3 regions of the Ruminococcus sp. SR1/5 genome follow, and region 2 is predicted to be linked to each of the others. Evidence: riboswitches for the same ligand, from Rfam matches in the RefSeq annotation. Region 2 holds a riboswitch; each other region holds the start of a gene.
What was found. Region 2 has a riboswitch for cobalamin ahead of CK1_RS09725 (ABC transporter substrate-binding protein). Riboswitches for the same ligand answer to the same signal wherever they lie in the genome.
Positions count from the first base shown of each region.

Region 1: linked by a shared signal. The riboswitch ahead of CK1_RS09070 (cysteine-rich small domain-containing protein) and the one ahead of CK1_RS09725 (ABC transporter substrate-binding protein) in region 2 are both predicted to bind cobalamin.
Region 3: linked by a shared signal. The riboswitch ahead of CK1_RS04295 (leucine-rich repeat domain-containing protein) and the one ahead of CK1_RS09725 (ABC transporter substrate-binding protein) in region 2 are both predicted to bind cobalamin.

Region 1 covers NC_021014.1:1,771,868-1,780,014, forward strand. The annotation lists gene CK1_RS09050 (class II aldolase/adducin family protein) at 1-383, opposite strand, end outside; gene CK1_RS09055 (glycyl-radical enzyme activating protein) at 569-1,360, opposite strand; gene CK1_RS09060 (glycyl radical protein) at 1,372-3,897, opposite strand; gene CK1_RS09065 (phosphatase) at 4,252-4,968, shown strand; gene CK1_RS09070 (cysteine-rich small domain-containing protein) at 5,076-5,363, opposite strand; cobalamin riboswitch at 5,631-5,800, opposite strand; gene CK1_RS09075 (C40 family peptidase) at 6,032-7,492, opposite strand; gene CK1_RS09080 (N-acetylmuramoyl-L-alanine amidase family protein) at 7,776-8,147, opposite strand, start outside.
Region 2 covers NC_021014.1:1,912,030-1,920,176, reverse strand. The annotation lists gene CK1_RS09735 (DUF1836 domain-containing protein) at 1-256, opposite strand, end outside; partial or broken gene pcrA (DNA helicase PcrA) at 402-2,644, shown strand; cobalamin riboswitch at 2,746-3,036, shown strand; gene CK1_RS09725 (ABC transporter substrate-binding protein) at 3,138-4,232, shown strand; gene CK1_RS09720 (FecCD family ABC transporter permease) at 4,247-5,332, shown strand; partial or broken gene CK1_RS09715 (ABC transporter ATP-binding protein) at 5,332-6,086, shown strand; gene CK1_RS09705 (CGGC domain-containing protein) at 6,182-6,409, shown strand; gene CK1_RS09700 (hypothetical protein) at 6,693-6,923, shown strand; gene CK1_RS18290 (hypothetical protein) at 7,088-7,261, shown strand; gene rlmD (23S rRNA (uracil(1939)-C(5))-methyltransferase RlmD) at 7,258-8,147, shown strand, end outside.
Region 3 covers NC_021014.1:825,056-833,202, forward strand. The annotation lists gene CK1_RS04280 (hypothetical protein) at 1-181, shown strand, start outside; gene CK1_RS04285 (Ig-like domain-containing protein) at 553-3,591, shown strand; gene CK1_RS04290 (DUF4430 domain-containing protein) at 3,666-4,199, shown strand; cobalamin riboswitch at 4,294-4,449, shown strand; gene CK1_RS04295 (leucine-rich repeat domain-containing protein) at 4,505-5,359, shown strand; gene CK1_RS04300 (energy-coupling factor transporter transmembrane component T) at 5,659-6,405, shown strand; gene CK1_RS17965 (energy-coupling factor ABC transporter ATP-binding protein) at 6,411-7,433, shown strand; gene CK1_RS17970 (ABC transporter ATP-binding protein) at 7,463-8,143, shown strand; gene CK1_RS04310 (ECF transporter S component) at 8,110-8,147, shown strand, end outside.

The sequences.
Region 1 (8,147 bases), 140 kb from region 2:
ACACATCCAAGAGCGATAACTGCCTCAGGCATGATCGGCTGTGTAAGCGGGATACCTGCGATTGCGAAAGATGTAGCATAGATTGGATGAGCATGTACAACAGATCCTACGTCCGGTCTCTTCTCATATACTCTCATATGCATCTTGATCTCAGATGATGGTTTGAATCCCGGGTTAGCCTGGATCACATTACCCTTGCCATCTACTTTACAGATGAACTCTGGTGTCATGAATCCTTTGGATACACCAGTTGGTGTGCAAAGATATTCATTCTCAGCTATCTTAACAGAAAAGTTTCCGTCGTTAGCTGCAACCATGTTACGGTTGTAGATTCTCTTACCGATGTCACAAAGCTGTTTTTTGATTTCAAACTCGTTTACCATGCTTAATTTCCTCCTTGAGCATTGGATTGCACTATTTTGTTTCTGAGAACATTTTACCCCATACCACAAAATAAGTCAAGGACAATCCGTTGTTTTATGTTGGTTTCTTGTTGTATTTTGTGTTGTTTTTATTGTTTTTATATTTTCTGTTTGTAAAGGATCTTTTTTCTGTAATCCTGTATCTCTCAGCCGCCGATCTGGCAGTCCAGGCCGCATACCGCATGCACTGCATTCTTTAACATCTGCATATGTTCTACTGTAGGCGGAAGGATTCCTTCCATTAAATATGGTCTGCCAAGTCCTTCATATTTATCCTGCCCCAGTCTGTGGTACGGAAGAAGATGAATCTTGTTTACGCCCGGAAGGGATGCTGCAAATCTTGCGATCGCCTGGATCTCTTCCACAGAATCATTAAATGTGGGGATCACCGGAACGCGGATCACCAGTCTAGTTTTTCCGTAGAGCGCAACCCTTCTTGCATTCTCCAGCATCAGTCCGTTGGCCCGTCCTGTGAATTCTTTATGTTTTTCCTGATCCATATGCTTGATATCCATCAGATATACATCCAGATAGGGAAGTACCTGTTCGATCTTTTCCCATGGGGCACAGGCCATACTTTCTACCGCTGTGTTGATTCCTCTCTCCTTTGCCGCGCGAAGAAGATCTCTGGAAAAGTCCGCCTGGCACATACATTCCCCCCCGGAAAGGGTGATCCCGCCTCCGGAACGGTAATAATAGGCACGGTCTTTTTCCACCTCTTCGATCATCTCACGAACTGTCACGTCGCGGCCGATCACTTTATCTTCTCCCAGAACCTTCATGTTCTGGATCCGGTATTCCTGTGATTCCGGATTACAGCACCAGCGGCAGCGAAGAACGCAGCCCTTCAGGAACACGATGGTACGGATACCCGGTCCATCGTGTACTGAATATTTCTGAACATCAAAGATCCTGCCCTTTGTATCCAAATAGTCCATTCGTTACTCCTTTAGAAGCCCTGCTCAGTACGTCTGATGATATCGTCCTGCAGAGATCTGGAAAGTGTAGTGAACAATGCGCTGTAGCCTGCAACACGTACAACCAGATGTTTGTACTTCTCCGGATGCTTCTGTGCATCCAGAAGTGTTTCTCTGTCAACAACGTTAAACTGCATATGCATACCCTTCTGATCAAAATATCCGCGGATCAGTGCTACGAATTTCTCCAGTCCTTCTCTTCCTGCAAGTGCTGACGGATGGAATTTCTGATTAAACAGTGTTCCGTTGGATACGATAAAATGATCCAGGCGGGATACAGAAGTTGCCGCAGCTGTCGGTCCCTTCACATCCTTGCCGGCTGACGGGGAAACGCCATCTGCTACCGGAGTATGTGCGTAACGGCCATCCGGTGTTGCACCGGTCTGTCCGCCAAGCGGAACGTTTGCAGATACAGGATAAAGTCCTGCCTGATAATGTCCGCCTCTTGGGTTCATATATTTCTGAAGCGGTCTTGTGTAAGTATAAGCCACATCCCTTGCAAAGTAGTCCACATCCGGGATATCATTTCCAAACTTCGGAACCTCCTCGATCATCTTGTGGATCTCTTCGAATCTTGCCTTTTTCTCAGGAGATGGCTCTGTTCCGAGAGCTGCTGTCATAACAGCTGTTGCGGTCTGCTCATTTACGCTGATGCCATTCTCCTGAAGCTTCTGCATAACGATGGTGGTGATATCTGCTGCAGACTGTGCATCGATACCCTTGCCATAGTTCCATGCCAGAGCCTCCTTCAGCTCTTCCATGGTCATCTTCTTTTCTTCATATACAAGCTTGCGGATCGCATACAGAGAATCTGCCATGTTTGCAATACCAAATCCCTGAGGACCTGTAAAGTTATAAACAGCTCCGCCTTCCTGAACGGATTTGCCCCGTTTCAGGCAGTCATCCACCATACAGGAAAGGAATGGAAGCGGACATCTCTCCGCATGTGCCACATCAATGGCATTATCAGCATTTACAAGCAGGGAAATGAAATATTCCATCTGTTTCTTATATGCATCATAGAACTCATCGAAGCTCTTCATCTCTGTGACATCGCCGGTCTGGACACTGATCTGTACCCCTTTGTCCATACCATTAGAGAAAACCATCTCCAGCGGACGGCACATGTTAAAGAATGCAGCGTCATGCCAGCCCTCTGTCTTACCTGCCTTCTGCGGTTCTACACAGCCGATGATGTTATATTCTCTGGCATCTGCAAGAGAAAGGCCGCGGTTCTGCAGTGCAGGAATGATAACCTCATCATTGTAATAAGCCGGAAGTCCGATTCCTGTTCTTGTAAGCTCTGCAGCCTTGATCAGGAATTCATGTGGTGATCCGTTCCATACTCTTACAGAAAGAGACGGTGCCGGAAGGTGCACATGCATAGACGCCTGGATGCACATAAAGGAGAGATCATTGGTCACATCCTCGCCATCCTTGTTCTGACCACCTGCGATCAGGTTCTGGAAAAGGCTGTAGCCTGCAAAGCCTTCTGCAGATGCAGCATCACGGCATTTATTCAGGTCGTTTAATTTTACCCATATGCAGTCCATCAGTTCCTGGGCAAACTCTCTGGTAAGATTGCCTGCCTCCATATCACTCTTGTAATATGGATACATATACTGGTCAAAACGTCCCGGAGAAATAGAATGTCCGCTGCTTTCCATCTGGATCAGCTGCTGTACAAACCAGAAGGACTGGCACGCCTCATAGAAATTACGGGCGCCCTTCGCCGGTACGTGTGTACAATTGGATGCGATCTGAAGGAGTTCCTGTTTTCTGGTCGGATCCTGACACTGATATGCCATCTGCTCTGCGAGCTCGGCATAGCGATGTGCATAGTCGATAACTGCCTGACAGCTCATGATAACTGCTTCCAGGAAACGGGATTTCTTTGCGTAATCACCATCTCCTACATTACACTCATCCAGTTCCTTCTGAGCTTTGGCAATGATCCCTTCATAACCGATCGCCAGAACTTCTTCATATTTAACGGTTACGTGTCCTACACCATTGTAGAAATAGTTTCCGGGTGTAAAAATATTGTGGTCAATGGCAAGAATCGCTTCCGGTGCCATGTAGGAGGTTGCAAGCTCACTGGTAGTCTTGCCTTTCCAGTATTTATGTACCTCACGGAGCTCCGCCTTGGTTTCCTCCGCAATATAAAATGGATCGGCTGTTCTGGTAGCCACTGTATCCAGCTCATCTTCCAGCCACTGGAAAGAATACTCCGGAAACGTCTGACATCCTCTCGGCGCCAAAGTGCTGCTTCCGACGATCAGCTCCTCATCACGGATGATGATCGGAATGTTGTGCAGGATGTGGGCAAATGCCTTGGCTCTGCGGGTGATGATCGGCTCGTCTTCTGTTGCTTTGTAAGACTCTGTGATCAGTTTTGCTCTGGCAGATTCGATCACCGGCATCTTTGCATAAAGATTATCTACAAGATGTGTGATCCTGTCTGTTTTCGGAACATCTGCTATATGAAATTTCTCCATGATTCTCCTTTCTCATAACCGGTTGTTTCTGGTGATCTGTCTGCCTCTACGCTTCCAGAACCGCTCCTGTCCGGCTATGTGCTCATGTAGTTTTATTATACCTTACCCCTACTTCGATGTCAACGAAATCCAACATGTGTTTATAGCTGTTTTTGTGGTTTTTATCGGTTGCGCCCTGTTGATTTTATTTGTTTTTTGTATTTTTATGTTTTTCTCTATTGACTTTGTTTTTCTGCTCTGCCATACTTGGATTTATATAGGAATTCATTTGTTTTTCAGAAAAAATTTATGCAAAGCGGACATTCGTATTCCGCTCTGTCACATGTTCTCAAACAGTAAAAGAGGTGTATTTTTATGTATCTTTCTGATATGCATACCCACTCCATCGCCAGTGGTCACGGCACGGAATGTACCATCACAAACATGGCACGCGCAGCTGCCGAGAAAGGTCTCCGGCTTCTCGGGATCACTGATCACGGTCCCGGCACTCTGGCAGCCGGAACTTCCTCCTATTTCCGCAGCCTTACCTATTCTCCCAAAAAACATTTCGGTGTAGAATTACTCTACGGAATTGAACTGAATATCCTTGACCGCAGCGGAACGGTAGATTTAGATCAGGAATCATTATGTAAACTTGATTACGCCATTGCCAGCATGCATGCCTGGAATTACCGCTGCGGTACCAGAGCCGAAAACACAGAAGCTTTTATCAATGTAATGAAAAACCCCTGTGTAAAGATCCTCGGACATAGTGATAACACTCATTACCCGGTTAATTATGATGCGCTTGCAAGGGCTGCCAGGGAAACCGGCACGATCTTTGAGATCAACGAAGCTTCTCTTGCACCTTATGGCTATCGTGGCGACACAAGAGAAAACTGTTTCGAGATCCTTCGATGCTGCCGCAAATATGATCTGCCGCTGCTTCTTTCCAGTGACAGCCATGGCCCGGAGCATATCGGAGATTTTACCTGTGCTGCTGAGTTTGTTCATCAGGCCATGTTTCCGGAACAGCTGATCCTCAACAACCAGATTCCCAGACTCAAGGTTTTTCTCCAAACCAGAGAATGATCTTCTGTATCTTTTCCGACAGATAACAGATATTGTCCACTCCAAACAAAACAGGCCAGTTCAAACACAGGAATATACATTTTCCTGTATCTGAACTGGCCTGTTTTTTATTTTTCCCGCTGCTTCCGTACAATTTCCGCAAGCTCGCTATATTTACCTGTAACATATCCGAAATTTTCTCTTCTGTGAGGAAGCTTGCATTCGGTGCAGTCTTTAATCCCGCTTTCCGTAAAGCGGAAATTACCACCACATTTATCTCCCAGTGCATATAAAGGACAATAGCAGAACAGACAATTGAAGTTCTCCGGATCTGCTCCTTTATGGCACGGAAAATACTCACAGTTTTTGTGGCTGAAGTAAGAGTATTCTTTGCCTTCCCAGTATGGTTTCTCCATGGCTCTTTTCTCCTCTCCTGACATAACCACACATAATTTTTTCCTATAAAAAAGAGGTAGCGATGCCACCCCGGGGTAGAAATATAATCCGTTCATGAGTGCGCGGAGGGAACGAATGTATCCGGAGTAGTATCGCCTGCCATTTAATCATGTATAATTCATATGAACAGGCGCATTCCATAAAAAAATGCCTACTCTCGTAAAAAAGTAGACAACGTCCCAGGGGTGCGGAGTCCCTGAAATGGTTGTTACACTTTACACGGAAGTTTAACCTCGCCATAACAAGCAGGTTTCCTGGCTCCGGGATCATGACTCCTCTCTCCTTCTCATACATACGTACAATGGACTATGAGATTCGCTCCTCCGTTACAGTGACCGGATCGCTCAGGTTTCACACCTGATTCCCTTTTCTGTGGACTTCTGATAATCAATATATAACTGTCAGCTATCCTCAGCACTTGCTATGTTCAATATGGAATTATACTGACATTATAATAACATCCTGTTAATTATATGTCAATACTGTTTTCAATATTTATATATTTTTGAGCATATTTTATTGCTGTTCAATCCGTTCCATGGGTTTTCAATATTTTTTCCGACGTTAAAAACAGCCCGACAAACTGCTGTCGGGCTGCTGTATTTTTATTTTCTGTTGTACGTTTTTATTATACAAGACGTCTTACAGATACAATTGTTCTGTATGTAGCATCATTGCTGATCTTGATCCCGTCCTGAGAGTTCGATGCATGAACGATCTGGCCATTACCCATGTAAATAGCCACGTGTCCGCCATAGCAGATCAGATCTCCCGGCTGTGCATCTGCGTAGGATACTTCTGTACCTGCATTCTGCTGCTCATAGGAGGTTCTCGGAAGGCTGACTCCGAAGTTCGCATAGACACTCTGTACAAATCCGGAGCAGTCTGCACCATTGGTAAGGCTTGTTCCGCCCCATACGTAAGGATTTCCCACAAACTGTGTAGCATAATTCACAACAGAAGATCCTGAACCGCTACTGTAAGAAGAACTGTCACTGTCTGAAGATGTATCCTCTGCATTAGATGTGTCCTCTGCACTTTCTTCAGATGCGTCTGTGCTGTTATCGTAATCTGCGTCTGCATTATCCTCTGTATTCTCAGTATCCTCGGACGCATCATCATTCTCACCATTGTCTGCATCTTCATCCACAGCCTCGGTGTCATCTTCAGCAGTATCCTCATCTGCATTCTCGATCACGTCGCCGTCCTCATCGTACTGTCCGTCTTCGCTCTCGTCCGCCTCATCCTGCTGTGCTTCCTGCTCTGCCTGGCGTCTTGCTTCCTCTTCTGCCTCAGCCTGTGCTCTCGCTGCTGCTTCAGCCTCGGCCTGACGTCTTGCCTCTTCCTCTGCTGCAATACGCTCAGCCTCTAATCTCTGAAGCTCTGCAGTCTGCTCTGCAAGAAGGTTTGCATAATCTGTAGCCTGCTGCTGTGCGTAGGCGATCTCATTATCATAATCTGCGGATGTGGCACGCTTCTCATCCAGCTGTGCCTGCAGGTTCTGGGACTCTGCCTCATATTCCTGCTTCATTCCCTCCAGCTCTGCCTTCTCCTGTGTGTACTGTGCCTCCAGGTTTGCCACCTGCTGGATCGTATTGGAATATTTTTCAAGACTCTTACGGTCCTGCTCATAAGTCTTCTGTGTGTACTCTGCTCTTGTAAGAAGGTCAGACAGGTTCTCTGCATTCAGCATCATCTGGAACCATGCATCGTCTCCACCCTTCTCATAGAGATACTGGATACGTTTCTTCATTGCCTCATACTGTTTCTGCTTGGCATTTTTGGCCTTCTCAAGGTTGGTCTGTGTAGATGCAATGTCGGCTTCCTTATTGGAGATATCTCCCTCCAGTGTCTGGATCGAAACCATCACGTTTACAAGATTGGCATCAAGAGTTGAAATCTCGCCTTCAATCTGTGACTTCTGTGAGGAAAGCTCATCCAATCTGGAATAAGTCGCATTCAGCTGTTCGTTGGTCGCATCCATCTCCTGCTGAAGTGCTGCCTCATCTTCTCTTGTTGCGCTTACGCTGACTACCTGTGCTCCGCTGATGATGAGCGCCAGTGTCAGACATAATATCCTTTTCTTCATGACTGTTCACCCTCGCAATCTGATTCTAATTTAATACAGCGGATCTGACCATCCGCTTCGTTGGTTTTCTTTGTAACACTTTTGCAATATCTTGTTTCAATCTTTTTATATATTAACACAGTGTTATTTGGATTGCAAGGAATTTCTATTAATTAGTTTAAAACTTTGTAACATTTATTAATGATTTTGACATTAAAAAAGGAGAACCCGGGTTATCTCAGGTTCTCCTCTCACGTTTCTTATTGCTATTTGTTACATACAAATTTCTTTCAGCACATCCTGATCAGAACAGATCTGCAAGGATCTGATTGGCTGTCTTGTTCAGATATCCGTTGGGATCGGAAAGTGTGCTTCTGTTCCATCTGAAGTATGCACCGTTTCGGATATAATTACCGCTGGATTCATGATAATCATATTTGCTGACTCCAGGATACCTGGACATGTAAGTTTCTGCCAGCTTGATCGCCTGGCTTCCGTAAGTTCCGCTTGGTGTCGGTGTTCCGGAAATCTGTACGCCGGCATTCGGTGTACAGTGTAGGATCACAACACTCTTATCAGAACACTGTCCGAGAACGATCCAGGTATGTCCGCTGTTGTATCCGATATCTCCCGGATAAAGCTTCCAGTTTGAGCTTGCCAGCTGAGACTGGGAAAC
Region 2 (8,147 bases):
TCAGCAGATGCTCCCGGGAATAGCGCTTCTTTTCCGGCGGGGGAAGGAGCTTGTTCTTTGCGTAATTGTTGATCATGGTCTTGGTCAGGATCTTGTCATCATGATGACGCTTGGTGGAAGCGAGATTATCTTCCATAAAGGTTGTGACCTGATCCATGTAAAGAGCAATATTGGGAATTTCATCGGGTTTTATATAATCAAGCTCAGCAATTTTTGCAAAAATGCTGTTCATCATTTCTTTTTCGTTTTCTGTCATCGCATTATCACCTCTGCTCCTTATTATATAGTTTTAAATACTACTTGTAAAGAAACTTTTTTTCAGAGAGGTGGGTTTACCGGAAAGTAAAGTCATGATAGTATATAAAGATACTGTTCATATGGAAAAAGAAATGGAGATCAAAATGAGTATACATGATGCTTTGGACACATTGAATCCTATGCAGCGGGAAGCTGCCGTACATACAGAGGGACCACTTCTGATCCTTGCAGGAGCCGGTTCCGGAAAAACAAGAGTGCTGACCCACAGGATCGCCTATTTAATGGAAGAAAAGGGTGTAAACCCATGGAATATCCTGGCGATCACCTTTACCAACAAGGCCGCCAGTGAGATGCGGGAACGTGTGAATAAAATTGCGGGAATGGGTGCGGAGAGCGTATGGGTCTCCACCTTCCATTCCGCCTGCGTGAGGATTCTGCGCAGACATATTGAGGTGCTGGGCTTTGGCAGTAATTTTACCATCTATGATGCCGACGACCAAAAAACAGTCATGAAGGAAATCTTCCGGAAGTTTGATATCAATACCAAGATTTACAAGGAACGAGGCGTTCTTGCTGAGATTTCCCATGCCAAGGATGAACTGATCACACCGGAAGAGATGGAGCTGAATGCAGGCGGCGATCCGGATGCACGGAAGATTGCCGGTATGTATAAGGAATATCAGTCTATCCTCAGGGGAAACAATGCGCTGGATTTTGATGACCTGATCGTGAAGACTGTGGAGCTTTTTCAGCATAATCCGGATATCCTGGACTATTATCAGGAACGTTTCAAATATATTATGGTGGATGAGTATCAGGATACCAATACTGCCCAGTTTAAATTCGTAAGTCTTCTTGCTGAGAAATACAAGAATCTCTGTGTGGTTGGTGATGATGATCAGTCCATCTATCGTTTTCGTGGAGCAAATATCGGGAACATCTTAGGATTTGAGAAGGTTTTTCCTGAGGCTAAGGTGGTGCGCCTGGAACAGAATTACCGTTCTACCCAGAACATCCTCAATGCAGCCAATGAGGTGATCGTCAACAACACAGAGCGTAAGGAAAAACGCCTCTGGACAGAAAATGAAGAGGGCGATAAAGTACATTTCCGTCAGTTCAACAACGGATTTGAGGAAGCGGAGTATGTTGCAGGAGAGATCATCCAGGGGCGCCGCAACGGGAAATTCCAGTACAAGGACTGTGCAGTACTTTATCGGACCAATGCCCAGTCACGTCTCTTTGAGGAGAAATTCCTCCTGGCAAATGTTCCTTATAAGATTGTCGGCGGCGTGAATTTTTATGCCCGCAAAGAGATCAAGGATCTGTTAAGCTATCTAAAGACCATTGACAATGCCAGTGATGATCTGGCTGTGCGTAGGATCTTAAATGTGCCAAAAAGAGGGATCGGACTCACCAGCATCGGCCGCGTCCAGGACTATGCGGATATGATGAACCTGAGCTTTTACGATGCGCTCCGCGTGGTGGAGGAAGTACCGTCCATTGGCAGGGCAGCAGGAAAGATCAATGATTTTGTATCCTTTATCCAAGGACTGAAAAGTAAGGCAGAGGCCTATACAGTCCGTGAAACCCTGGAAGAGGTCATTGAACTTACCGGTTATGTGAAGGAACTGGAGGCAGAGAAAACGGAGGAGGCTCAGGCGAGGATCGAAAATATCGACGAGCTGATCTCCAAGACAGAATCCTTCCAGGAAGCCATGGAGGAGGCCGGACAGCCGGCAACACTTTCTGCATTTCTGGAGGAGATCGCACTGGTGGCAGATATCGATTCTGTTGATCCGGATCAGGATTATGTGCTGCTGATGACTCTTCACAGTGCCAAGGGACTGGAGTTCCCAAATGTATTTATCGTGGGAATGGAGGACGGTGTTTTTCCGGGATATGCTTCCATCTGGTCCGGTGATCCGTCGGATATCGAGGAGGAGCGAAGGCTCTGTTATGTGGGGATCACCCGTGCCATGAAGGAACTGACTTTAACCTGTGCAAAACAGCGGATGATCCGTGGGGAGACTCAGTATAACCGTGTGTCACGTTTTGTAAGGGAGGTTCCACGGGAGCTGGTAGATCTTGGACATACCATTCAGGAGAAAAAGCCCAGAGTAGATGATATCGTATCTCCGAAAAGCGCCTATGCCCAGATGAAAATGAATTTCCAGGCAAAGAGCACCCTGCAGAAAAAAGATTTCACAGTGAAGAAGGCGGACAGCCTGGACTATGGTGAGGGAGACACGGTCCGTCATGTGAAATTCGGAGTCGGTATCGTAAAAAATATCGCAGACGGCGGCAGAGACTACGAAGTGACGGTAGACTTTGACAAAGTCGGCGTGAAAAAATGTTCGCCGGTTTTGCCAAGCTGAAAAAGATCTGAGAGGGATCTCTCCGGGCAGACTATTTCTGCAAAAAACTGTAAAAATCCGGCCTCAAGGTTGTAATTGGAAAACCGGTATGTTAGAATCAGTATCAGCGTAATTGAATTGCTGTGAAGTGAACAGTATCACCGGCACATATGCTGCCGGATACTGTGAGGAGGGAATCGGGTAAAAAGCCTGAGCGGTTGCGGCCACTGTATACAGAAGAAGGGATTTCACATGCCATTGCAGAAACTCATGTGAGAAGGCGAAATCCCGATGTCAGAGAGATTCTGGAGAAAATTCTGATACATCATTCATGATCGGCTAAAAGATGAATGGTGTATCAGTTTTTATTTTGCGGAGTTTTTTCTGAGTCTGTAAGTCAGGAAACCTGCTTGACAGTATGTAAGTGGGAGCTTCCGTACAAAGTGTTCCGTGCAGATTTTATGAAGCCCCATCTTTTCGGTTACCCATAGGCAACAGGAGATAAAACAGGCGAAAAGAGAGGAAATGAAAAACAAGTATGTATCCACAAGAATCATGGCAATGGTAATGGCAGCGGCAATGACCGTATCAGCAGCTCCGGCTGTTTATGCCGCAGAGAGAGCAGACTCCGAGACCATCAAGGAAGACAACCAGCCGGCAGCAGAAGACAGTACAGAGTCTGCAGACATCGAAGATTCTTCCGCAGAGGCAACCAAGACAGAATATCCTCTGACCATCACAACCTATGATTACGATGGAAACGAAATCGAAACCACTTATGAAAAAGCACCGGAAAAAGTCCTTGCTGTATATCAGGGAAGCATTGAGACTATGCTCGCACTTGGTCTGGAAGACCACCTGGTAGCTACCGCAGGTCTTGATAATGAAGTTCCGGAAGATCTCAAAGAAGCATTCTCAAAAACAAATTATCTTGACGAATTTACCCCATCCCTTGAAACTGTAACAATGCTGGAGCCGGACATGATCTTATCCTGGAGCTCTCTTTTCTCTGATAAGAATCTGGGAAATGTAACAGACTGGATCGACAAAGGCTGCAACACCTACTACAACACCAATACTCGTCCGGACGGCGACAGAACACTGGAAAATGAATTCACAGATATCTTAAATATCGGAAAGATCTTCGATGTACAGGACAAAGCACAGGCTATCGTTGATGATGCAAAAGCAGTGATCGACAAAACTCTTACTGCAACTGCAGATGTAAAAGACAAACCAAGCGTAATGGTATTGGAGCCTCTTGGAGATGACATCACAAACTATGGCGTAAAGAGCCTTGGCGGAGATATGGTAACACAGTTAGGCGCAACTCTTGCAAACCCGGATGCTTCCACCGTTGGAAAAGAGGATATCATCGCAGCCAACCCTGACGTGATCTTTGTGGTTTACATGCCATATGCAGGAGATGATCCGGAAACTGTTAAGAACAGCCAGCTTGCAGTGATCCAGGATGATGAGTCCCTGAAGAGCCTTGACGCAGTAAAGAACGGACGTGTTTACCCGATCATGCTCAGTGAGATGTATGCAAGTGCAACACGTACCCAGGACGGAATCGAAACTTTTGCAAAGGGATTATATCCGGACGTAAATCTTGACTGATCGGAGAAAATGCAGTGAAAGAAACAGCTTCACAGAGAAAAAAAGATAAGGTGCTCAGAACATCCATGTATGTGGCAGTTCTCATCGGACTTGCAGGATTCCTTATTTTTTCCATACTTGCAGCCATCACTTTTGGAAATGCGGATCTGTCACTGAAGGATGTATACAGCGTTATCGCTTATAAATTGTTTCATATAAAAAGTCTGTCCGCCTATGCGGAAGGCGCAGTTCATGATGTTGTGTGGCTGATCCGGCTGCCTAGAGTCCTTCTGGCTCTGGCAGTTGGAATGGCTCTTTCCGTGTGCGGCGTGGTGATGCAGGCTATCGTGCAGAACCCGCTGGCAGACCCGTATGTGCTGGGTATCTCATCTGGTGCATCTCTGGGTGCCACACTGGCCATCATGCTTGGAATCGGAAGCTTTCTTGGTGGAAACTCTGTGGGAATCACAGCTTTCATTGGCGCGATGATCACTTCTTTTGCGGTGATCGCCATTGCAAACATGGGTGGAAAGGCAACTTCCGCAAAACTGATCCTTGCGGGAATGGCGGTCAGCGCAGTCTGTTCTGCTTTTTCCAATTTTGTCATTTATATTACCAATGACAAAAATGCGGCAACAGAAGTTATGAAGTGGAGCATGGGAAGTCTTGCCGGAGCAAGCTGGACCAGAGTGGGTGTAATGCTTCCGGTCACGCTGGTGTGCGTGGCTGTTTTCTGGACGCAGTACCGGAACCTGAATCTGATGCTTCTGGGAGATGACGTATCCATTACCCTTGGAACAGATCTGCACAGACTGCGGACTTTTTATCTGATCGTTGCTTCTGTTATGATCGGATTTGCCGTGTACTGTGCCGGTGTGATCGGATTTGTGGGACTGGTGATCCCTCATGTGGTCCGGATCCTTTTTGGAACAGATCACAGAAAACTGCTCCCCTTAAGTGCGCTTCTTGGTGCATCGTTTCTGATCTGGTGCGATGTGGCATGTCGTGTGATCCTTAAAAATTCCGAGATGCCCATCGGTGTGCTGGTATCCATTATCGGTGCTCCCTGCTTTATTTATCTGCTTGTGCGGAAATCCTATGGATTCGGAGGTGCCCGGTAATGAAGATCACCACAGAAAATATTCAGGTTGGCTTTCACGCCAGACAGATCCTGAAGGGAATCTCCATGGAATCCCAGGATAAGGAACTGGTAGGAATCATCGGACCAAACGGAAGCGGAAAATCCACTTTGCTGAAATGCATTTACCGTATTCTGAAACCAGACGCAGGAGCCGTGTATCTGGACGGCGAGGAGCTTCATTCCATGAGTGTTCGAAGTTCTGCGAAAAAATGGCCGTGGTGGCACAGCACAATTATTATAATTTTGATTTTACGGTCCGCGAGGTGGTTCTTATGGGGCGTGCGCCTCATAAAAAGACTCTGGAACGGGACAATGCAAAAGATTACCAGATCGTGGATGAAGCGCTGAAAACCGTACAGATGGAGGCGTTTGCAGACCGTACCTTTTCCACTCTTTCCGGAGGAGAGCAGCAGAGGGTGATCCTGGCAAGAGCACTTGCCCAGCAGACCTCTGCACTGATTCTGGATGAGCCTACCAATCATCTGGACATTACCCACCAGATCATGCTGATGGAGCTGGTGAAAAAACTTAATGTAACCGTGATCTCCGCTATTCACGATCTGAATATTGCAGCAGCATACTGTGATAAGATCTATGTACTGAAGGACGGAGTTCTGGAAGGTTACGGAACGCCGGAAGAAGTCCTGACCCCGGAGCTGATCCGCAGGATCTATAAAGTAGAAGCGGAGATCGTTTACGACAGCCGCGGAAAGATGCATATTTTGTTTTTATGATTCTGGCTGTGAGGCGGGATGCATAGAGGGAAAAAGATGAAAAAGATCGGGATTTTGACATGCCTTAATTCCAATGATGTGTGTACCAGGGCAGGATGTCTGTCTGCATTTCGGGAAAGAAGAGATTTTTTTCCGGCTATCCGGAAGATACGATTCTGGCAGCTGTGATGACATGCAACGGATGCAAAGAAACCAATGCAAAAGAACCTGCTGAAGATGAGGGGATTTTGGAAAAGGCAGATCGGCTGGTCAGTGAAAAGATCAGCGTCATCCATGTCGGGGTATGCCGTCTGAATGAGGAAAAAAGGAATGTCCGCGGATAACACAGATCTGCGGTCTGATAGAAGAACGCGGGATCAAAGTGATCCGAGGAACCCATAAAGAATAAGAGAAAACCGCCGTATCTTTCCGGAAATGCCGGAAATACGGCGATTTTTTTATAGAATGTTTCTGCGAAAATTTGTGTAAGTTCTGGTAAAACCAGACATATGGTGGTATAATAAGAACATTAAAAAAGGCTCGGGTGCAGCGACCTCAAAAAACGCTGCGCCGCAGATTTACTGACAGAAAGTACAGCCGAACAGAAAGAAAGGATGGTGCAGTGTTATGAATTTAAATACAACAAAACTTGAAGAACTGCTCGCAACACTGAAGAAAAAAGAAGAAGAGAAAGATAAGAACACAGTCCTTTGGGTATTGGCGATCATCGGCGCAGTTGCAGCTGTTGCAGGAATCGCATTTGCAGTATATCGTTTCTTCGCTCCGGATTACCTGGAAGATTTTGAAGAAGATTTTGATGATGACTTCGATGATTATTTCGAGGATGAGGAAGAGTAAGAACTTTCACTGCAGAGGCTGTTTTGAACAGATCAGAATGGCTGTCTGTTATGTATGATATGAGAAGCGGATAATTGAAGCCCCGGCGCGATACCGGGGCTTGATTTTTGAAGACGGACCGTGAAACGCTGGCGTTCATGAGCAGACAGTAAAGAGGATCCTGAATGTTCGAACTATTGTCTGCTGGTTATAAAACAGAAAGAGGATTTATGAAAAAAGGTGAAATTTACGAAGGTATTATAGAAAAAGTGGAATTTCCAAACAAAGGTTTTGTTTGGGTTGATGACCAGAAAGTAATTGTAAAAACGGAATCCCGGGACAGAAAGTCCGGTTTATGATCAATAAAAAACGTTCCGGCCGGGCGGAAGGACGTCTTCTGGAGGTCCTGGAGAAATCTCCCCTGGAAACAAGAGAACCTGCCTGTCAGGAGTTTCCGTCATGCGGCGGCTGCATGTACCAGACCATGAGCTATGAGGCGCAGAAGGAGATGAAGGAGCGCCAGGTGAGAGAACTTCTGGATGGGGCAGTAAAAGAAAGTCTGGCTAAGATCGGGAAGAACGGTGATGGGACGGAAGAAGCTGAGGCTGCAGATCATTTATATCACTGGGATGGGATTTACGGCAGTCCTATTGAGTTCGGGTACCGCAATAAGATGGAGTTTTCCTTTGGGGATGAGTATAAGGATGGGCCGCTGTCCCTTGGACTTCACAAGAAGGGAAGCACTTACGATATCCTGAATACGGATGACTGTAAACTGGTCCATCCGGATATGACGAAGATCCTAGTCTGTGTGCGGGAGTTTTTCCTGGAGCGTAATGCCAGCTTCTATAAAAAGCTGCAGCATGTGGGGTATCTTCGACATCTTCTTCTTCGAAGAGGCGTCACAAGTGGTGAGATCCTGGTCCATGTGGTAACCACCACCCAGGAAGAATATGATCTGGAGCCTCTGAAAGAACAGCTTCTTGCACTTCCGCTGGAAGGGAAGATCGTGGGGATCATGCACATTTTAAATGATTCTTTATCCGACGTGGTACAGAGCGACGAGACGAAGATCCTTTATGGAAAGGATTATTTCTATGAAGAACTTCTTGGACTGAAATTTAAGATCAGCACCTTTTCCTTTTTCCAGCCAAATTCCCTGGCTGCAGAGATCCTGTATTCCAAGGTGCGGGAATATGTAGGAGATACCAGAGATAAGGTAGTGTTTGACCTTTACAGCGGAAC
Region 3 (8,147 bases), 1.1 Mb from region 2:
AATTGCGGAAAATCCGGAACTGGTTGTAATGGATGGCGTTGAACTTACTCAAAGACCACTTGGAGGGGCTTTACGGTTCACGCCCGATTGGAATAGTCATTCGGAGTATACAGCTGTCATAACATTAAAAAAGATGATGCAAAGTATGTTTCAGAAGATACAGTATATACGCTTACCATAAAGCCGGGAGAAATTGATTATACTCCGGTACTTACAGACAACAGGGATGTTATCGGAAATTCTTATGGAGTCCGTCAGGGAGACAAAGCAAAGGCATTTGTAGTCAATGCTTCTGTTTTACAGGAAGATGAAGGAAAACTCTCCTATCAGTGGTATGTAAGCACAAACGCGGAAGATTATGAAAAAATAGAGAATGCAACTCAGAATTCCTACACAATCACTACAGAACAGCCGAAATACTACAGATATTATAAATGCCTTGTTTCTTATGAGATAAATGGCCGTTGTTATATGAAATTCAGTGGCGTTTTTACTGCAAGGGTATATCCTCTTGTAGCTGACAAACCTGTCATACTTCAGCAGCCAAAGGATATGACTTACGTCAGGGGAATTCCGGTCACGGAAGGACTGGAGATAAAGGTACAGGAGTCTGAAGAATTTGGGGTTCATACAGAGTATCGCTGGTACCGGAACACAGAAAATTCTATACAGGGAGGAACTGCGATTCCAGGTGCAACCGGGAATACTTATAAGCCCGATGTAAAAGAAACAGGAAAATTCTACTATTATTGTAAAATAAGAACAGATATTGGAGCTAATATAGATGGGGATGGCATTGATATATACAGCGAGTATGTCTACTCTGATGTTGTATCTGTCACCGTCACAGAAGCTCCTCTCCCGTGGGAGGGAAACGGAAGTGAAAGCTCCCCATATCTCCTTAAGACAGCTTCAGATGTCGAGGCATTGCGCGACAAGGTAAATACAGAGGGATTTTCCTTTGAAAATACATACTTCCAGCTTACGGAAGACATCACCCTGCCGACTGGATGGAAGCCTATCGGTGTGACAAAAGACGGAAGAAAAGATCTGCAGAACGGTGTAAACTTGAACGTGTTCAGTGGTATCTTTGATGGAAATAACCATACCGTAATAGTACCGGAGGGCGGGCTGCCTCTCTTTGGCTATGTCCGTAATACAAGGATCCGTAACCTGAGCATCTATGGAACAAAGATTGCCGGTTATGGCCTTGTCAACAACTTTGAGGGTGTCGGACTTTCCGGAACGGCAGTTGAGATCGACAATGTTACCCTGAAAAGTGGTTCCAGTACCTTGAAATCTGGCCTTCTGGGTGCGAATAAGACGATGAGCCCTTATGCCGGATGTTCTTCAGCTTTTGAGGCAGTGGTACGAAACTGTACCATCGAGAAGGGGGTTGTCATCGGATATGACAGAAATGAGAATGAGATCGGAGCCATTGCCGGGCGCATGCAAGGTACCGTAGAAAACTGTGTAAGTTATGCCACCGTTTACGGAAGCAGTTATGTAGGCGGTATTATCGGAACCAGGGACAATGCCATGGGAAACTGTTCTGTGATCGGCTGTAAATTTTATGGCACCGTAGAGGCTTCCAGTGAAGTGGCTGGTGGTATTGCAGGTGGCGGTTATGACAATTCTACAGCCCCGAACGGATGCAAGATTACTATCAACAGTTGCAGTGCAGAGGGAAGTATCACCGGTTCTGACAAGGTCGGAGGAATTCTTGGTGGAGACCTCTATGTGGCACAGACCTGGAATAACTGCACTTATACCTTTAAGAACAATTCCTTTACAGGAAAGGTACAGGCAACAAAGGCAGACGCAGCATATGTAGGAGGTATCATTGGTTTTTATGACAGCCTGAACCGGATCGATGACATCACCAACAATTATTATGCAAAAGACTGCGGGGCAGATAAAGGGATCGGTTTTGTAAGATACATTGATACCAACTGTCTGACCCATGAGACGGCAAGCGGAGCCACTTATGTCAATACAGAAAAAGAAACCACCAGCTGCCCGAAGGTGGAAGGCTGCGGATGGCAGACCGGATATAACCGGACGGATGATCCACTGGGGGCAGACCAGGAAAAACTGGTCTCTACAGAAGGCCTGCGTGTTTATGTGGATTCCCTGGAGCTGACTGGTGATTACCGGACAGAGTTTTACCTTGGGGAGGACCTGGATCTCAGTGGAATGAAAGTGGTTGCTGTGATCAGTGACGGAACCAGACAGGAGCTTTCGCTGACAGATCTTACCATAGAGGGATATAACAAGGATAAACGTGGGGAACAGAAACTGAAAATTTCCTATAAGGAAGCATTCGTGGAACTGACCGTTAAGGTATTGAAAAAAGATGCCGGTACGATCACGGTAAGCTTTACGCTTCTCGGAGACTCTGTTCATGGCAGTGCAAAGGAGGATCAGGAACACACCCTGCGAAAAGGAAATCTGGATACCTGGATCGCAGCAAAAGATTACACGATCGATGGAAATGCCAACGTCCTGGAACTCTTAAAAGAAGTGCTGTCCAAAAATGGAATGAGCTGTCGTACATTGAGGGATGAGACCTACATTGCCGGAATCACGAAGGATGGTCAGGAGCTTGCAGAATTTTCCAATGGACAGAACTCCGGCTGGATGTATACTTTAAATGGAATCCACCCAGATCTTGGAGTAAAAGAGCAGTACCTGGAAGACGGGGATGAGATCGTATTCCATTATACGGATGATTATACCCTGGAGCATGACCATGTATGGGACAGCAAATGGAATTTTGATAAGGATGCCCACTGGCATGAGTGTGTTGCCATGTATGGAAAATGTGACATCACGGATAACACGAAAAAGGGTGGTTACCAGAAGCATTCCTATGGAAAAGGAAAGCAGATCAAGGCTGCTACTTATAAGACAACCGGACTGATGAGATATACCTGCCAGGTCTGCGGATACGAAAAGACGGAAACTATTCCTGTAATTGCACATACGCATAAATACACCTGGAAAACTACGGCAAAAGCTACGGTATTCCGTCCGGCGAAGCAGGAAGGAACCTGTTCCCTCTGCGGTAAAAAACAGACACGGAATTATGGAAGCAAATTAAAGGCAACTATAAAACTGAACGTATCCTCCATTACCCTGAAGCGGAAACAGGCCACCACAAAGGTGAAGGTTTCCATGGCATATGGAGATTCCATAAAGTCCTGGGTTTCCAGCAACAAAAAGATCGTGACCGTTGATAAGAAAGGAAAGATCAAAGCCGGAACCAAAACAGGAACGGCAAAGATCACCGTTACCTTAAAGAGTGGAAAGAAAGCGACTCTGAAAGTAAAAGTCCAGACTGCAAAGGTAAAGACTACGAAGATCAGCGGCCTCAAGAAAAAACTGACCATCAAGAAAGGAAAGAGTGTTACTTTAAAACCAGTGGTCAGCCCGATCACTTCCCAGGAGAAAGTGACCTACCGTTCTTCCAACAAGAAGATTGCAACAGTCAGCTCGAAGGGCGTGGTTAAAGGCCGGAGAAAAGGAACCGTTACCATCACAGTTAAATCTGGAAAGGTGACTAAAAAGATAAAAATTACAGTTAAGTAAACAGAGTAAGGGTGTAAAAGGTATCAAAAATCAAATAGTGTTTTTGGTACCTTTTCATCCGATAGAGGATAATTATGAAGCAACTGAAAAAAATATATTGGAAACGGATCGGGGTAATAGGAATCAGCTGTTTTATGCTTTTGTGGAGCTGTCTCCTTACGGGCTGTGGAATCGGAAAAGGGGATTCCGGAAAACCTGCTGCCTGTACCATTTCGATAGACTGCCAGACGATCCTTGACAATATCGGTGATCTAAAAGAAACCAAAAAAGAATTTGTCCCGGAAGACGGCTGGATACTTCCGGAAATGGAAGTTAAATTTACTACGGGCGATACCGTATTTGACATCTTAAAAAAGATCTGTGGGGAAAAAAACATCCAGCTCTCTTCCAAATATACCCCGTTATATAAAAGCTATTATGTGGAAGGCATCAATCAGCTTTATGAATTTGACTGCGGAAAAAATTCTGGCTGGATGTACAGTGTAAATGGAGAGTTCCCGAATTATGGGGCTTCCAGTTATAAGCCCAAAGATGGGGATAAGATTGAATGGAAGTATACCTGCAATCTTGGAAGTGATGTTGGAAACCCATACAAAGATAAGAAGTAAAGAAATTGTGAAAAATAGTTAAACTGGTATGAGATAAAGACCAGAAACATTGGCGAACATTGACAGAAATAAGGCGTATCGTTATAATTAGAATAACAAAAAAATCGAGCGTGGTTCGGCTGATGGCAGCCGATTTAAGGAAATCCGGTGCGATTCCGGAGCTGCTTTTCCCTGTGTGAAATGTATCGAATGAAAAACGCCTTATGAAAACATTTTGAGCCAGTATATCCAACACGTCAGGCAAAGAATACAAACATGTAAAAGATATACAGTTTGTATGATCCGAACGTTGGAAAGGAGATCATATGCGCTCACAAAATGATAAAGCAACATGGAGTATACTGCGATTTGATCATCGTACATTTACGGCACAGCTTGCCAGTATGCAAAGAAACAAACAGGTAGCAGCAATTCCTGAAAAATATATTTATATTGATGATTGCTGTTATAAGGGCAACGGGAAAATAAAAGAGATAATCCTGCCATCCGGCTGCAGAATCATAGGAAAGGAAGCTTTTGCAAGCTGCCAGCTCCGTAAGCCCGTTGTATTCCCACAGACCGTTAAAGAAATCAAAGAGAGTGCTTTTTCGGAAAATCATTCTCTCAGAGAAGTAACATTTCCGGCATCTTTGGAAATTTTAGGAGATTATAGTTATAAAGGATGCACAGCCCTTAAAAAGGTAGCATTTGAAACCAGTTCAGAATGCCGCAGGATTCCGGAGTGCTGTTTTCATTCCTGCACGCAGTTAAGTAAAGTGGTATTCCCGGAGCATTTAAAGAGTATAGGAAGAAGAGCTTTTTACCGCTGTAAGGAATTAAAGGAGATCACGCTGCCGGATACACTGGAAGAAATTGGTATGGAAGCCTTTTACTTCTGTGGCTTTGAAACCATAGTCTTACCAAAAGAAATTAAAAAATTAGATCAGAGGGCCTTTTTCGGATGTAAGAAATTGAAAGAGGTATATATTCCGGAAAATATCATGTATCTTGGAGAGGAAGTCTTTCATGGATGCAACCGGCTGGAATATCTGGAGATACATCATGATCCTGAGCATATTGGCTCAAAGATCGTGAACAAAAACTGCACGATACGTTGCAAAAAGGGAAGCAAAGTGGATTTGTACTGTGAAGAGCAGGGATTAAAGAGGGAGTACATTTAAACGTGTTATCAACAAATAAGACCGAGAAAAGAAACAGACAGCCTGCGGATCAATCCATCATTGATGCTTTTTCCACATGCCATCCATTTTTGAATTTTTTTTATTTTGCTGTAGTACTGTTATTTACTATGTTTAATCAGCATCCCGTCTTTATCTGCATTTCTTATGCGGGTGCTTTGTCTTATTCCGTCTTTCTGCTTGGAGGAAAAAGGACACTTAGGCAAAGCTTTCTCTTTACCCTTCCCAGTCTTTTGATCGTGGCTCTTCTGAATCCACTTTTCAATCATTATGGGGTCACGATGCTATATTATGTAGAAAGCAGTGGAAACTGGATCACTTTGGAGGCCTTAGTCTATGGAGTAGTCCTTGGAGCGGTCATGTTCGTAGTGATCCAGTGGTTTTCCTGTTATAATAAAGTTATGACAAGTGATAAATTTATTTACCTGTTTGGAAGGCTGATACCGGCCCTTTCTCTGATCCTTTCCATGGCACTTCGCTTTGTCCCCAGATTTACGGGGCAGCTGAAAGTGATCCGGAACGGTCAGAAATCCATGGGAAGGGATGTTTCAGAGGGCAGTCTTTTTAACCGCATCCGTGCGGGATTTAATATGCTGTCGATACTGGTCACATGGGCTTTGGAAAATGCCATAGAGACTTCGGATTCCATGCGGAGCAGGGGATATGGATTAAAAGGAAGGACTGCTTTTTCCATTTACAAGTTTACGAAGAAGGATAAGGGGCTTCTGGCAGTGATGGCAGCTTTATTCCTTGTATTTGCCACTGGCTGTATGAATGGGGCTTCTTATGCAAGTTATGATCCCCGTATTTTACTTGCTGGTTTTACCATTCAGGGGCATCAGGCTCCGGTATCTGTTCCAGTAGTTGAAGCAATGCTTACATATATCTGCTTTGCATGTTTTTGTTTCCTTCCGGTGATCCTGGATGTGACGGAGACTATCCGTTTTGCCGGAAGCCGGAAGCATTGTGAAACAGATCTGGACATGACTTACAAAAAAATCTACGAAACTCTGGAACAGGAAGGATAATGATTATGAATCTTGTAGAAGTAAAGGAGTTTAGCTTCGCATACCCGGAATGTTCCAGGAAGGTTCTGGACCATGCGAATCTGAAAATAGAAGAAGGAACGTTAAATGTGATCTGCGGACGGAGCGGATGTGGCAAAAGCACACTGTTGCGCCAGTTAAAAACCGTGCTGGTCCCGGTTGGAAAGTCAGAGGGAGAAATCTTTTACCGGGGGATGCCGCTTTCGGGGATCGATCACCGGACACAGAGCCAGGAGATCGGTTTTGTCATGCAGAACCCGGATAATCAGATCGTAACGGATAAAGTCTGGCATGAGCTTTCCTTTGGATTGGAAAGCCTGGGATATGACAATGCGACTATCCGGCTGCGGGTTGCGGAGATGGCCAGCTATTTTGGCATCCATCAGTGGTTTTATAAAAATATCTCAGAGCTGTCAGGAGGGCAGAAGCAGATCTTAAACCTGGCTGCGATCATGGCAATGCATCCATCCCTTTTAATACTGGATGAGCCTACGTCTCAGCTGGACCCCATCGCTGCCTCTGATTTTCTGGAAACCGTAAAAAAGATTAACCGTGATATTGGAACAACGGTGCTCCTTACGGAACACCGGCTTCAGGATATCATCCCTTATGCGGATAGGGTATTTGTCATGGATAAGGGGAATGTTTATCTGGAAGGAACTCCCAGGGAAATCGGGGTAAAATTAAAGGAACAAAAACATGGCATGTTTCTTTCCATGCCGATTCCTATGCAGATCTATGGTGAGACAGACAGTCAGGCAACCTGTCCGCTGACAGTCAGTGAGGGAAGACAGTGGCTCTCCCGTTACTGTAACGAAAAAGGAATTGCTTCGGATAGTCAGCGAAAGAGCGAAAGCACTGAAAAAGTCAGATACACAAAAACAGATAGTTCGAAGAAAGAATTGTCCATTCAGGCGAAAGATGTCTGGTTCCGGTATGAAAAGGACAGCCCGGATGTTGTCCGGGATCTTTCCCTGGAGGTAAAAAAGGAGAGTTCTATGCACTGGTAGGTGGAAACGGTACGGGAAAGAGCACTACGCTGTCTCTTTTAAGCCGGGTGCGATGTCCATATCGCGGGAAGATCCTTCTGGAAGGGCGGGATATCCGTTCGTATAAAGACCGGGATCTGTATTGCGGGCTTTTGGGAGTCATGCCGCAGAACCCACAGAGCATTTTCTTAAAGAAAACAGTCCTGGAAGATTTGTATTCTGTGATCGGGGGCAGGAGAGAAAAAATGTCTTCGGAATATCAGATTCACATGAAAAAAGAAAAGGCCATAGAAGGGATCGTAAGCCTTACCAGGCTGGAAGGGCTTCTGGAAAGACATCCTTATGATCTGAGTGGTGGGGAACAGCAGAGGCTGGCACTTGCCAAAGTCCTTTTGCTTCGTCCGAGGATTCTCCTGATGGATGAACCTACGAAGGGAATGGATGCAGAATATAAAGAAGAGATTGGAAAGATCTTAACCCGGCTGAAACAGCATGGCCTGACGATCTTTATGATCTCCCATGACGTGGAATTTGTTGCAGAATACGCGGACAGGGTAGGCCTGTTTTTTGAGGGAAACATCGTTACCAGCCAGGATACCCGGGAGTTTTTTGCCGGAAATAATTTCTACACAACTGCAGCAAACCGGATGGCAAGGCATTTGTTTCCGGAAGCTGTGACCGGAAAGGATGTGGTTACGTGCTTACAGAGCAGCAACTGGACCAGTTTATAGATGA